Myxosarcina sp. GI1: one gene and its partner. The protein of the gene in region 1 interacts with the protein of each later gene in a pairwise test. Links are inferred from orthologs where the notes say so. Each region holds a gene or a part of one and is shown on either strand. Other genes may lie near its edges.

The links. Proteins that work in one complex are often made in the same cells at the same time.
Region 2: the proteins of gyrA (region 1) and gyrB interact in binary tests that used the Escherichia coli proteins (3 or more experiments, as listed by UniProt). The link is inferred for Myxosarcina sp. GI1 from one-to-one orthologs.

What each region holds. Positions count from the first base shown.
Region 1 is NZ_JRFE01000014.1:675,318-681,625, reverse strand. The notes cover bases 1,950-5,028. They hold gyrA (DNA gyrase subunit A), read right to left. Parts: upstream 4,726-5,028; coding sequence 2,173-4,725; downstream 1,950-2,172. Other genes in these bases: KV40_RS09945 (glycosyltransferase), read right to left, coding at 4,953-5,028; KV40_RS09955 (hypothetical protein), read left to right, coding at 1,950-1,968. Outside these bases: lpxB (lipid-A-disaccharide synthase), read right to left, coding at 1-1,019; more of KV40_RS09955, read left to right, coding at 1,189-1,949; more of KV40_RS09945, read right to left, coding at 5,029-5,948; KV40_RS09940 (GAF domain-containing sensor histidine kinase), read right to left, coding at 6,120-6,308. UniProt on the Escherichia coli protein: A type II topoisomerase that negatively supercoils closed circular double-stranded (ds) DNA in an ATP-dependent manner to maintain chromosomes in an underwound state.
Region 2 is NZ_JRFE01000011.1:41,571-47,707, reverse strand. The notes cover bases 1,966-4,873. They hold gyrB (DNA topoisomerase (ATP-hydrolyzing) subunit B), read right to left. Parts: upstream 4,430-4,873; coding sequence 2,501-4,429; downstream 1,966-2,500. Other genes in these bases: pssD (PssD/Cps14F family polysaccharide biosynthesis glycosyltransferase), read left to right, coding at 1,966-2,210. Outside these bases: KV40_RS05915 (glycosyltransferase), read left to right, coding at 1-916; KV40_RS05910 (PleD family two-component system response regulator), read left to right, coding at 1,052-1,585; more of pssD, read left to right, coding at 1,767-1,965; KV40_RS05895 (hypothetical protein), read left to right, coding at 5,315-5,548; single-stranded-DNA-specific exonuclease RecJ, read left to right, coding at 5,545-6,137. UniProt on the Escherichia coli protein: DNA gyrase negatively supercoils closed circular double-stranded DNA in an ATP-dependent manner to maintain chromosomes in an underwound state.

The DNA of each region.
Region 1 (6,308 bases):
ACACGCAAATTATCTACAGTGGCTCTTTCTTGAACCAACTCTGGTACTATTTCTCTGCCGACGACTAAATTAGGTGGAGAAATTAGAGGAATATCAAACCCTAGCAAATATCGCGCTACCCAAGCCGTAACGGGATTGAGGCGATAAATAATTACTTGAGGAATGTTAAGTAAGGCGATTTCTAGATTGACCGTACCCGATTTGGCGATCGCTAGATCGGCAGCCGCGATCGCTTCTAAGGTTTGTTCTTTTAAAATAGTTGCGGGCAAATTATATTCGGCAACGGCAGCAGTAATTTGTTGACGATATATTTCCAGGGAAATGGGAATTAAAAATCGTACTTTCGGCAAATGCTGCTGAATTTCTCTGGCTGCCTGACAGATTATTGGTAATAAATACTCAATCTCTTGTTGGCGGGAAGCTGGTAGTAGAGTGATAATTTGCTCTTGAGGTTTAATACTCAATGTTTTACGAGCGGTTTCTCTATCTGGCGCACTTGCCAAACGATCTAATAGAGGATGTCCGATCCAATTAACTTCAACATCTCTAGCCTTAAAATAATTGGCTTCTTCAGGAAAAATTGCCAGGATTTTGTCTACTAGCTTAGTAATTTTATTGGTATTACCTAACATTGGTGCTGCCCAGTCTTGAGGAGCGATGTAATAGATTATCGGTACTTGGGGCAAATGTTTGTTAACAAAGCTGGCGATCGCTAAGTTAGAAGCAGGATAGTCTATTAATACTAAAATGTCAGGCGGATTTTGTCTTAAATACTGTTGGGTTTGTCTTTGAATTTTTAAAGTTGGTAGCACAAAAGGTATGGCTTCTAACAACCCAACCGAACCAATACGAGCAGTATTAGCAATTAAAGACGCACCTGCTGTTTTCATGCGATCGCCACCCAGGGCAACTATTTCTAGTTCGATTTCGCTAAGGGATGCTAGACGATACAATGCCTCAACTAACATCGCTCCCTGTAAATCTCCCGAAACCTCACCCGTACTAATAAAAATTTGCATCGTTCGACTCTAAATTTGCAGTATCGATCGTAATCGCTCGCTCTCTTGAAATAGAAAAGTATTTATTAAGCTTTCACACTATTTTGTCTAATCTGTCTAATGTTCGATATCTTAAATGACAAGCAGTTGTTAAAAGTACTGTTGGAGATTTTTTATCTGAGATAGCAAAATGGAACTCATAATCGAGCTTTATCTATATTTAGTCGTTGCTTTAGTTACAGGTGTTGTTGTTTTACAATCTTTGCCCCGTCTGGGAAAGTTTGGCAAAAATCTTTCTGAGTTCTGTTGTCAGGCACCTGGAATCGATTTAGTTTTAGCATATTTTATGCTGTTGCCTCTGGCGATCGGTTCTTTTGTAGAGGGTTGGCTGGGTGTATTGGTAGCTTTAGTAGCCGAACTGAGCGTTTTATGGATCTGGATAATTGGACACGAACTAGCCAATCGCAAAAATTCCAATCGCGGCAAAATCGCTCTTACTATGAGCGGTATTTTTGGTGGTTGGCGCAATCATCTGGCAATCTGGATTACAGCTTTAGCAATTCCCGTGTTTTGGTTTGTACGCTTTGCCGAAGCAATTGTCTATCCGCCACTAACGTCATTAATTGGCTTGCCCAAATATCAAGCAAAAGACTGGGTCAATGTTTCGCGCCAGAAATTTGAAGGTTTGATTGGCTACGATCTAATTTGGTGTTTGTACTGCGACTGGATGACTGGTGTATGGTCGCTAGGTACGGAGATGTTGAGAAACGTAGAGTCATTTTGGTGTCCGATTCGCTTTTACTCCGATAAAAAATGTGAAAACTGCAAGCAAGACTTTCCCGATATTGAAAATGGCTGGATTGCTGCTGAGGGTAATATGGAACAAGTCTCTGAGTTACTGAAAGACAAATATGATGGTAAAGATGATTCTGCTTGGTTCGGTCATCCGTGTCGTCATAAAGATTCTTGAATATTAAGCAGCTTTATTTCCAAACTTTGATTATTTCAACACTTTTTATGACTGTACCAGTTTGAAATGCGATCGCAATTTAAAAAATTTATTTCAAAAAAAAGCCGATCGAAATTTCCCCGCCGCTTAAGCAATAAACAAAAAAAATCGACGGGGAAAAAAGTTTTTTAGACACGGACAGCCTTCATCTGCCCTTTTTCAAATTTATTCCACTTCGGCTAGTGCCTCCTCTTCTACTGGCGGAACTAAAGCGACGGCAGCGATCGCATCATCACCATCTAGTTTTTGTACTCTTACCCCCGTAGCGTTGCGCGACTGTTGCGAAATAGCATCTACTGCTTGACGAATCATAATCCCGCGATTGGTGATAATTAAAAATTCGTCTTCGGGATTGACTATATCGACGGCTGCCAGACAGTCTCCAGGAGTTTTGAACTTAATTGCTCTTACTCCCATTCCCGCCCGATTTTGCAGGCGGAATTTAGTAATTGGCACTCGTTTGCCATAACCATTGGTAGTAATAGCCAATACCCAGGGACCGCGATTGACATCTTCTGTAGTTAATTCTTCGCTTTCTTCATCATCGTCATCGCCGTTGGTGTCGATAGTTGCCACAATTTGGGCAGGAATGATATCCATGCTGATTAGTTCGTCTTGCCCTTTAAGCTTCATTGACTTAACGCCTTTAGTTGCTCTGCCCAAAGGTCGCAGTTGCCGATTGTTAGCCTGAAAATGAATTGCCATACCCTGACGAGTACCGATAATGATGCTGTCTTCTTCAGTTGCCAAACGTACCCATCGCAATTCGTCACCTTCTTCCAGACAAATAGCAATCAAGCCATTAGAACGAATATTGCTAAATGCCGACAGGGCGGTTTTTTTGATGTAGCCTTTAGCAGTTAGCATCACTAAATACTGCTCTTGAGTAAATTCGCTTACGGCTACGACGGAGGTGATTCTTTCCTCTTGGGAAATTGGCAACATCTGCACTAAGGGAATTCCTCTAGCGGTACGAGAGGTAGCGGGAATTTGATAGGCATTTACCGAATAAACTACGCCGCGATCGCTAAAAAACAACACTGTATCGTGATCGCAACAGGTCATGAAGTGTTTGACTACATCATCGTCTTTAATTTTGGCTGCGGCTTTACCTCTGGTAGCACGATTCTGGATGTCAAAAGTGCCTACGGGCATACGTTTGATATAACCTTGTTCGGTTAGTAAAATTACCGCCTGTTCGTTGGCGATTAGATCTGTATCTAATAGATCTCCTTCACCCTGAATAATTTCGGTACGTCGTGGCGTAGCATGAGTATTTTTAATCTCGGTAACTTCTGCCTGAATGATTGCCTCAATGCGTTCTCGTCTTGCCAAAATATCTTGAAAGTCGGCGATCTGACGCAGCAATTCTTCATGTTCTGCCTGAATTTTTTCTGCTTCTAAAGCTGTCAGTCTTCTTAGCTGCATCTGCAAGATAGCATCGGCTTGAGTTTGAGAAAAACTAAATCTGGCAATTAACTCTTCTCTAGCTGTAGCCGTATCGGCAGCACTGCGAATTAACTGAATAATTGGCTCGATATTTTGTAAAGCAATTAATAAGCCCTGTAATAAATGATCTCTTTCTTCGGCTTTTCGCAGTTGGTACTGAGTACGCCGAGTAATAGCTTCGATACGAAAGTCAATAAATACCTGTAAGAATTGCTTGATTGTCAGCAGTAGGGGTTCGCTGCTGACTAACGCCAACATATTCGCCCCAAAGTTAGCCTGTAGGGGAGTTTGTTTATAGAGATTATTGAGTACGACACGGGGATAAGCATCGCGCTTGAGTTCGATAACGATTCTCATCCCGTTGCGATCGCTCTCATCCCGAATATCGGAAATGCCTTCAATTTTTTTATCGTTAACGAGATCGGCAATTTTTTCAATGAGAGAAGCTTTATTAGTTTGATAGGGCAACTGAGTAATAATAATCGCTTCTTTTTCCTGTCTGCCTCTAGGGGCGATAGTTTCAATTGCCGCCACCCCTCGCATGGTAATCGACCCTCTACCCGTAATATAAGCATCTCTAATACCAGCGCGACCGATAATCTGACCACCTGTAGGAAAATCGGGACCTTTAATATATTGCATCAACTCGCGATCGCTAATTTCGGGATTTTGAATTAACGCGATCGTGCCTTCGATCAATTCGCCCAAATTGTGGGGGGGAATATTGGTTGCCATACCTACGGCAATACCAGAAGAACCGTTAAGTAGTAACTGGGGAACTCTGGCAGGAAGCACTACGGGTTCTTGTTGCGAACCGTCGAAGTTGTCGGCAAAATCTACGGTTTCTGCCTCGATATCTCGTAATAAAGCATCCGTAGCCAACGATTGCAGACGACACTCCGTATAACGCATTGCTGCTGGAGGATCGTTATCAATAGAGCCAAAGTTTCCATGTCCGTCAACCAAAGGATTCCGCATCGAAAAGCTTTGTGCCATTCTGACTAGAGCATCGTAAACAGCAGTATCGCCATGAGGGTGATATTTACCTAAAACTTCCCCTACTACACGAGCGCATTTACGAAACGGACGATCTGAAGTAAGCCCCAATTCGTACATAGCATAGAGAATACGACGATGGACCGGTTTTAGACCATCCCTAGCATCTGGTAAGGCTCGTCCCACAATTACGCTCATGGCGTACTCCAGATAGGAGCGCGACATTTCGTTACTCAGATCGGTAGGAATAATCCGTTCCTGGGAAGTGGTCATATAATAAAAAACTCCAAATATATGCCATAATTTGGATTAAAGGCTAATAAATTGCGTTTTTCTTCCTTTTTTAGCCGATAAAACCTAATAAAATTGCATTTTATTCTTAAATTTTAACACAAAACCCCCTGCTAATGCAGAACCTTGCAGGGTAGAAAGAACATACAATAGTAGACTTTTACATTTGATGAATGAGACAGATAAAGTAGAAGAAAAAGCCTATTTTCTTAACTTTTCTTTAACTTACGCAGTTTTATCAGCAATTGCTGAAACCATAACTGTTTGATGCGCCAAGAAGTCAAACTGGAAATTGAAGCGTAATTATCAGTTTGAAAGTCAAAAAAACTATTGATTTCTTTGAGAATAGTCTTCAGTCGTTTACTCAAGTGTTCTCGACGATATTCAGCAAAAAAAGACTCGGGTAAGCTAGATTTTTCGCTAGATTTTAATACGGACATAATTCGCTGCAAATCGTACTCTAAAGCATATCCAGCAATTTTGTGACAGTTAAAGCCAGGATCGAGATAGTCTGCCAAGCCATGATTGACGCTGGAAAATACCTGGCAGCCACAAGCTAGAGCTTCCAGGGGAGGCAAGCCAAACCCTTCACTAACGCCGCTTACTACCCAATATTCAGCAGAGTCGTAAAGATAAATTTGACTGCGATTGAACAAACCTGCTAGATCTTCGACATAACCTTCTAGAAGTTTGACACGACAGCGCGTTTGCAGGGCAGGTACTAATTGCTGAAGTAAATAGGCTGAAGATTTACGAGTTTGCACCAAAACATCAATATCTCGCATTTGATTTAAGTTGCGAAACTCATCGCCAATTTGATTGGGTAAATAAAAAATTAAATTATTTGCTGCTTGCTGTCCCCAATAACCCATCGTGTTGCGACTGACAGTAATTATGGGTATGTTCGGCGGCAGTCTGAAACCATAGCCCGAACTATGAGCGTGATAGATAAGATGATAATTATTTAATTTAGCTACTAGTTTGGGTACGTCAAATCCCCAACCAATAACAAAAATACTCGTTTTTAAATCGCTACGTTTTAAAACTTCTGCAATAAATAAATGTTCTGCTTCTTGTTGCCGATAGGTAACAATTTCTGCCTCACAAATTTGCGCTGCCAGATTATAAGTATTTAATTCTGCCCACAGCCCACCACCACCGAATTTACCTTTGGTTCCAGGCACTAAAAAGTAGAGTTTTCTCATGTAAATTTAGATCTTGCTTTTGAGAGTAACTACTGATATCGAGCCACAATTATCAATGGACAATCGATCGCTAAAAATTGACAATTAATTTGGTCTAAAACCTCTGTATCAACAAATAATAAGAAGTTAGCAGTCAACAGTAAACAGTGAATAATGAACGTTGATGACTGCTCATTGTTCATTGTTCATTGCTGAATCAGCTATTTCCAGCCAAATAATAAAAGTCGTTCCCAAAAAATTGCTATCTGCTGATAAATCATTAGGGCTAATTAGTTCGATTTCACCATGCATTTGCTCGATTAGCTCTTTAGCGATCGCTAATCCCAGACCGCTACCAGGAATATTTCCCTCTGCTTGAAT
Region 2 (6,137 bases), on another replicon or contig:
ATCACCCGATCGCAGCGTGGAAATCTGCCAAGGCTATAGCGATCCTCGAATTAAAATCATTAGTCAAAAAAATCGCGGTTTAGCGGGAGCGAGAAATACTGGAATTCGCCACGCTCAAGGTAACTATTTAGCTTTTCTCGACTCAGACGATCTTTGGCTACCCGAAAAACTAGCACGACACGTAAAACATTTAGAATCTTTGCCTCAAGTGGGAGTAAGTTTTAGCCGTTCTGAATTTATCGACAGTCAGGGACAGTCGTTAGGTATTTACCAAATGCCCAAATTACAAAATATTACTCCTTCTCACCTTCTCTGTCGCAATCCCGTTGGCAATGGTTCTGCACCAGTAATTCGTCGGGAAGTGTTTGAGGAAATTTGTTTTCAAGATAATCTACATGGAGAAGTAGAAAACTTTTACTTCGATGAAAACTTTCGTCAGTCAGAAGATATTGAATGCTGGTTGAGAATTGCAGCAGAAACTTCTTGGAAAATTGAAGGTCTTCCCGAAGCTCTAACTCTCTATCGCGTCAACGGTGAGGGACTTTCTGCCAATCTGTTCAAACAGTTCGATTCTTGGGAGCAAATGATTACCAAGCATCGCGATCGCTCTCCCCAACTACTCGCTGCCTGGGAAAATCCTGCTAGAGCCTATCAACTTCGCTATCTCGCTCGGCGGGCAGTACGACTCAAAAATGGCGACATGGCAGTCAAGTTAACCCATCGTGCTTTAGCTACGCACTGGCAAATTGTTTTAGGCGAACCCAATCGCACTTTACAAACCTTATTTGCTGCCTACTTGCTTAAACTTTTACCTCTATCTTTCTATCGAGGCTGCGAGAATTTAGCTCTAAAATTAACTGGAATCGTTCATCAACTTCATATCTTGCGCGATCGCTTTGCAGTTAAGTACGTTTAATGCTCAAAGTTATACACAACTCAGACAACAAAACCGACGCGATCTTATAAGTCAATAAGTAATACTAAAAACAATCGAACCTGAAATTTAGTTTAGTTCTGCAAAATATAATTTTTACCTGGAGAAATTCAAACCATGTCCAATAACAACACTAACGCTTTAAACCAACTAATTCTTATTGTTGATGATGATGCTAGCATCCGTATGACTGCTGCTGGAATTTTGGATCTTCAAGGTTATTCTGTTTTAGAAGCCGATAGTGCAGAAGCCTGTTTGAGTATTTGTCAGCAACAAAAACCCGATTTAATTTTACTCGATGCTGTAATGCCTGGTATGGATGGTTTTGCTTGCGCGCTCAAACTTAAAAGTATTTTTGGTATCTATTGTCCGCCAATTTTTATGATGACCGCTCTAAGCGATCGCGATTCTCTCTATCGTAGTTTTGATGTAGGAATTACTGACTATTTAGTCAAACCTTTAGACTGGGCTAGTTTACCTCAAAAGATCAAAAAACTTACTCTCAATCACTCCAAAAGCAATCAACTAAAAGAACAATTTGCAGAAATTAACTCCCTCAAAGAAAAATTGGATGATACAGTCCACTGTCATCTCAACAAAACTCAAGGCAAAATGCAAAAAACATTAAGTTTAAGCCTTCCTAGAATCTAAAATAATTAAATTTAACTCTGTCTTGACAAGCATTCCCTTGCGTCTTCTACTAACGTAAGGTTTGCTATTTTTGTAGCAAAAGTTATACATAATTTTCATAAGTCAAACATTTTAACGAACACGATCGCACACAGCAGCGAGAGACACTAAAAGCAATCGGGAATCAAACAAAGAGACAAACATGAAAATTTTACTTATTAGTTCTACAGGCGGTCACTTTCAAGCAATACAAAAATTATCTTATTTCTGGAGAAAACACGATTGTTGCTGGGTAACTTTCCGCACGGATTCTACCGAACTAATTTTAAAAGATAAAAAAGTCTATTGGGCTTATAGTCCTACCAATCGCAATGTACCTAATTTAATACGCAATTTTATCCTAGCCTGGCAAGTTATTTGGCAAGAACGTCCTCAGTTAGTTTTAACTACTGGTGCTGGTGTGTCTGTTCCTTTCATCATTTTGGCAAAGTTAGCTGGCACTAAAACGGTTTTTGTCGAATCTTTTACTAGAGTTAAAGAACTTAGTTTATCGGCTAGATTAGTTCTACCGTTTCTCGATGTAGTTTATGTGCAGTGGGAACAATTAACAACTAAATATTCTAAAGCCAAATTAATTCGTATTTAGTACCTGTACAATCACAATTTGATTGAACAATGTTGATAACTTAAACGCTTTCAATGTTGCTTCATCCATTTATTCAGTATTGTGTCCGATCGCTTTATTAGTAACGCAGCCTGCTGGCGCAGGCTGCGTTGCTAGTCGCGACCTCACGATCGCCAGTTAGATACCTCACTTCTGCGGTGGGAAAAATTGCGTAAAAACATTTTAAGCTTATGAGTAAATAAGTTTCAGCATATGCTTAAATATTTCACGTTTTAGTTTAATATTTCACGATATGCTTAAACCGACACACATTAAATATCTAAATCGTCAAGATCTAACTTAGGTGCGTGGGTTTCGATAAATTCCCGTCTGGGTGCGACGCGATCGCCCATCAACACGGTAAACATTTTATCAGCTTCGGCAGCATCTTCAATTTCTACCTGCTTCATCATTCGCGTTTCGGGGTTCATCGTGGTATCCCATAGCTGCTGGGGCATCATTTCACCCAAACCCTTAAATCTTTGAATGGTGTAGTTGGCATTTGAAGGTAATTCGCTAATGCGCTGTTGTAAATCGCGATCGCTGTAGCAATAGTAATGACTGCGCCCTCGTTCTAGTTTGTATAGTGGCGGACAGGCAATATAGACATAGCCTTGGTCTACTAATTCCCGTTGATAGCGATAAAAGAAAGTTAACAGCAGTGTTCTAATGTGCGCCCCGTCTACGTCAGCATCAGTCATAATTACTATGCGATGATAGCGTAATTGAGAAGGATCGAATTCTTCACCTTTAATACCCAGTCCCAAAGCAGTAATCATCGACTGAATTTCGTTATTCTTATAAATCTTGGCATCATCGGTCTTTTCGATATTAATAATCTTACCTCTCAAGGGCAAAATTGCCTGAAACTGCCGCGATCTACCTTGTTTTGCAGAGCCGCCAGCACTATCGCCTTCAACGAGAAAAATTTCTGATTCTTGAGGATCGCGCGAACTACAGTCGGCTAACTTACCAGGGAGAGGAGAAGATTCTAAAACCGACTTGCGGCGGACTAATTCTCTAGCGCGTCTGGCTGCTTCGGCAGCTTTAAAAGCCTGTACTGCTTTTTCAATAATGGCATCGCCAACACTTACATTGAAGTCTAAATAGTCGTTTAAAACTTCACCTACTAAAGAGTCAACAATTCCTCTAACCTCTGTGTTGCCTAATTTAGTTTTAGTCTGTCCTTCAAACTCTGGTTCTGGAACCTTAACCGAAATTACTCCCGTTAAACCTTCTCGAATATTTTCACCGCCTAAGTTAGACTCGCTGTCTTTAATTTTGTTGCGCTTGCGAGCATAACTATTCATGGTTCTGGTGAGAACGGTTTTTAACCCTTCTAAGTGAGTACCACCATCAATAGTCCGAATATTGTTAGCAAAACCTAATAAGTTATCGCTAAAGGCATCTACACACCATTGCAAAGCAACTTCAACGTTTACGCCGTTTTTTTCTCCTGCAACATAAATAATGTCTTCGTGTAGGGGTTGTTTTTCCCTTGTCATGTAGGTGACATATTCTTTAATTCCACCTTCATAACAAAATACATCTTGGCGAATTTCTTCCTCTCGATAGTCGGTAAAGGAAATTTTAATGCCTGCATTAAGATAAGCTAACTCTTTTACTCGCTTTGCTATAATTTCATATTCAAAGGCAGTAGTTTCAGTAAAAACCGTACTGTCTGGTAAAAACCTTACCGAAGTCCCCGACTGTTGGGGATTTTGCTTGTTGGGCTTTACTTCTAGCTCTCCTTGGGCGATACCTCTTGCGTAACGTTGAATGTGGATTTTTTTCTCTCGCCAGACTGTTACCTCTACCCATTCAGAAAGGGCATTAACTACCGATACACCAACTCCGTGTAACCCTCCAGAAACTTTATAACCGCCACCGCCAAATTTGCCTCCAGCGTGCAATACTGTCATTACTGTTTCTAAAGCTGACTTACCAGTTTTGGTATGAATACCTGTAGGTATTCCCCTACCATCATCAGTAACGGAAACCGAACCATCTTGGTGAATTTCAATTTCTATATGAGTGCAATAACCAGCTAGTGCTTCGTCAATTGAGTTATCTACCACCTCATATACTAAATGATGCAGTCCCTTTGGTCCTGTAGAACCAATATACATCCCCGGACGCTTGCGTACTGCTTCTAAACCCTCTAAAACTTGAATTTGATCTGCACCGTAACTGCTAGTCATGTAGTGTCTCCAAAAAAGGCTCTAAGCTCGATTTTTGTCACATTATAATAAAATACTCAAAAATTTTAACATAAAAGCTTTATAGACCGCCTTAGACTATTCTGAAAAGATGTTTATTTTGGGATATACCCCCCTTAATCTGTTAGATTCTATCTTTGGTGTTTCCTACTTCAATTATTTAGGTTTCACATTGGGTGGTGCATCTCGCGCTCTATCTCTTGCTTAGTCTCGATTGAAGTTTATCATCAAAACAAAAAACCTGGCTATTGCAATCAAGATTATAGCCAGGTTTTTATCAATAATTTAGGTGTAGTATTTTTTACAAATACAAAGCCTAATTGTATATTAAAATACTAAATAGCTTATTAGTAAGTGCAACAACTGATTGAATACTACTATACGAGGAAAAGCACCTACTAAATAAAGAAGTTGGGGAATAAAAAACAATAATCCGAGCATTTTCATGAGACAGTCAAAATCGCGAACAGTGTGTAAGAGAGTAGAAAATTAATGAAATTTTGATACTAGATTACTTTTATTGAAATCAAAAATAAATATTTAAGTGTAAATACGACTACAACTATAAATATTTGTTGTTGAGTTTAGACAGTTTATCTAGCTCAATCACATACTAACACTGGAATTGAGGATTGTTAAGAGCTAAAAACATAAAAACAACACAATAACAAAAACTTTTTGAAAAAAACATATTAGCTTCATGTTATCTTTACATAAGCTGACGAAATAATTAGTAAACAATGAAAAACTCATATTTAATATTATGAGATGTTAGAAAAATCTCAATTTATATAAATTTGCTGTTAACTAAAATTGTAATTACTCGACGTGTTACTACATTATTGTTTTCTCAATCGAAGAAACCACATGTTCGGTAAAGAGAATAGCGGTGCGACCTCGCACTCAGCAAAAGTTCCGTTACAAGAGTTAGAGGTTTCCTTAAAGCAGGCAGAATTAGGAACGCGCGCCAAGACAGAAAATAAAATTTCTCTCTTTTCGTTGAGAATTGCTATTTATAGCAAATTAAAAATGAGTTCTGTACAATTGAAAGCTGTAAAATTGAGTTACGATTCGCCAGAAGCTTTAAGTTATTGTAAATGAATCACCAAACCTCATGGCAAATAGTTAAGTCTGTAGAAATACCTCAGTGGTTTATCGATGCAGTCAAGCCATACGCTAATAACTCAGACGGTAAGTACGCAGCGCAGCTATTATGGCAAAGAGGAATTAAGGACTTAAAAAATCTATGGGGTTTTCTAGATCCAAATTTGTATTCACCTGCCTCTCCCTTCGAGTTTGGGGAAGAAATGACAAGAGCGATCGCCCGTATACAGCAAGCACGTCAAACAGAGGAAAAAGTATCAATTTGGGGGGATTTTGATGCCGACGGTATTACTTCTACTAGCGTTTTATGGGATGGTTTGGGACAGTTTTTTCCCCAAGAGATGCAGCTTGAATACTATATTCCCAATCGACTGACAGAATCTCATGGTTTAAATAATTCTGGTATCGAAAGATTAGCTGCCTCTGGTACAAGATTAATCGTCACTTGCGATACGGGAAGCACTAATATAGCAGAAATAAACTATGCCAAAGAATTAGATATAGATATTATCGTTACCGATCATCACACACTACCAGAATCGCGCCCCCCAGTAACGGCAATTATTAATCCTCGTTATTTGGCTAA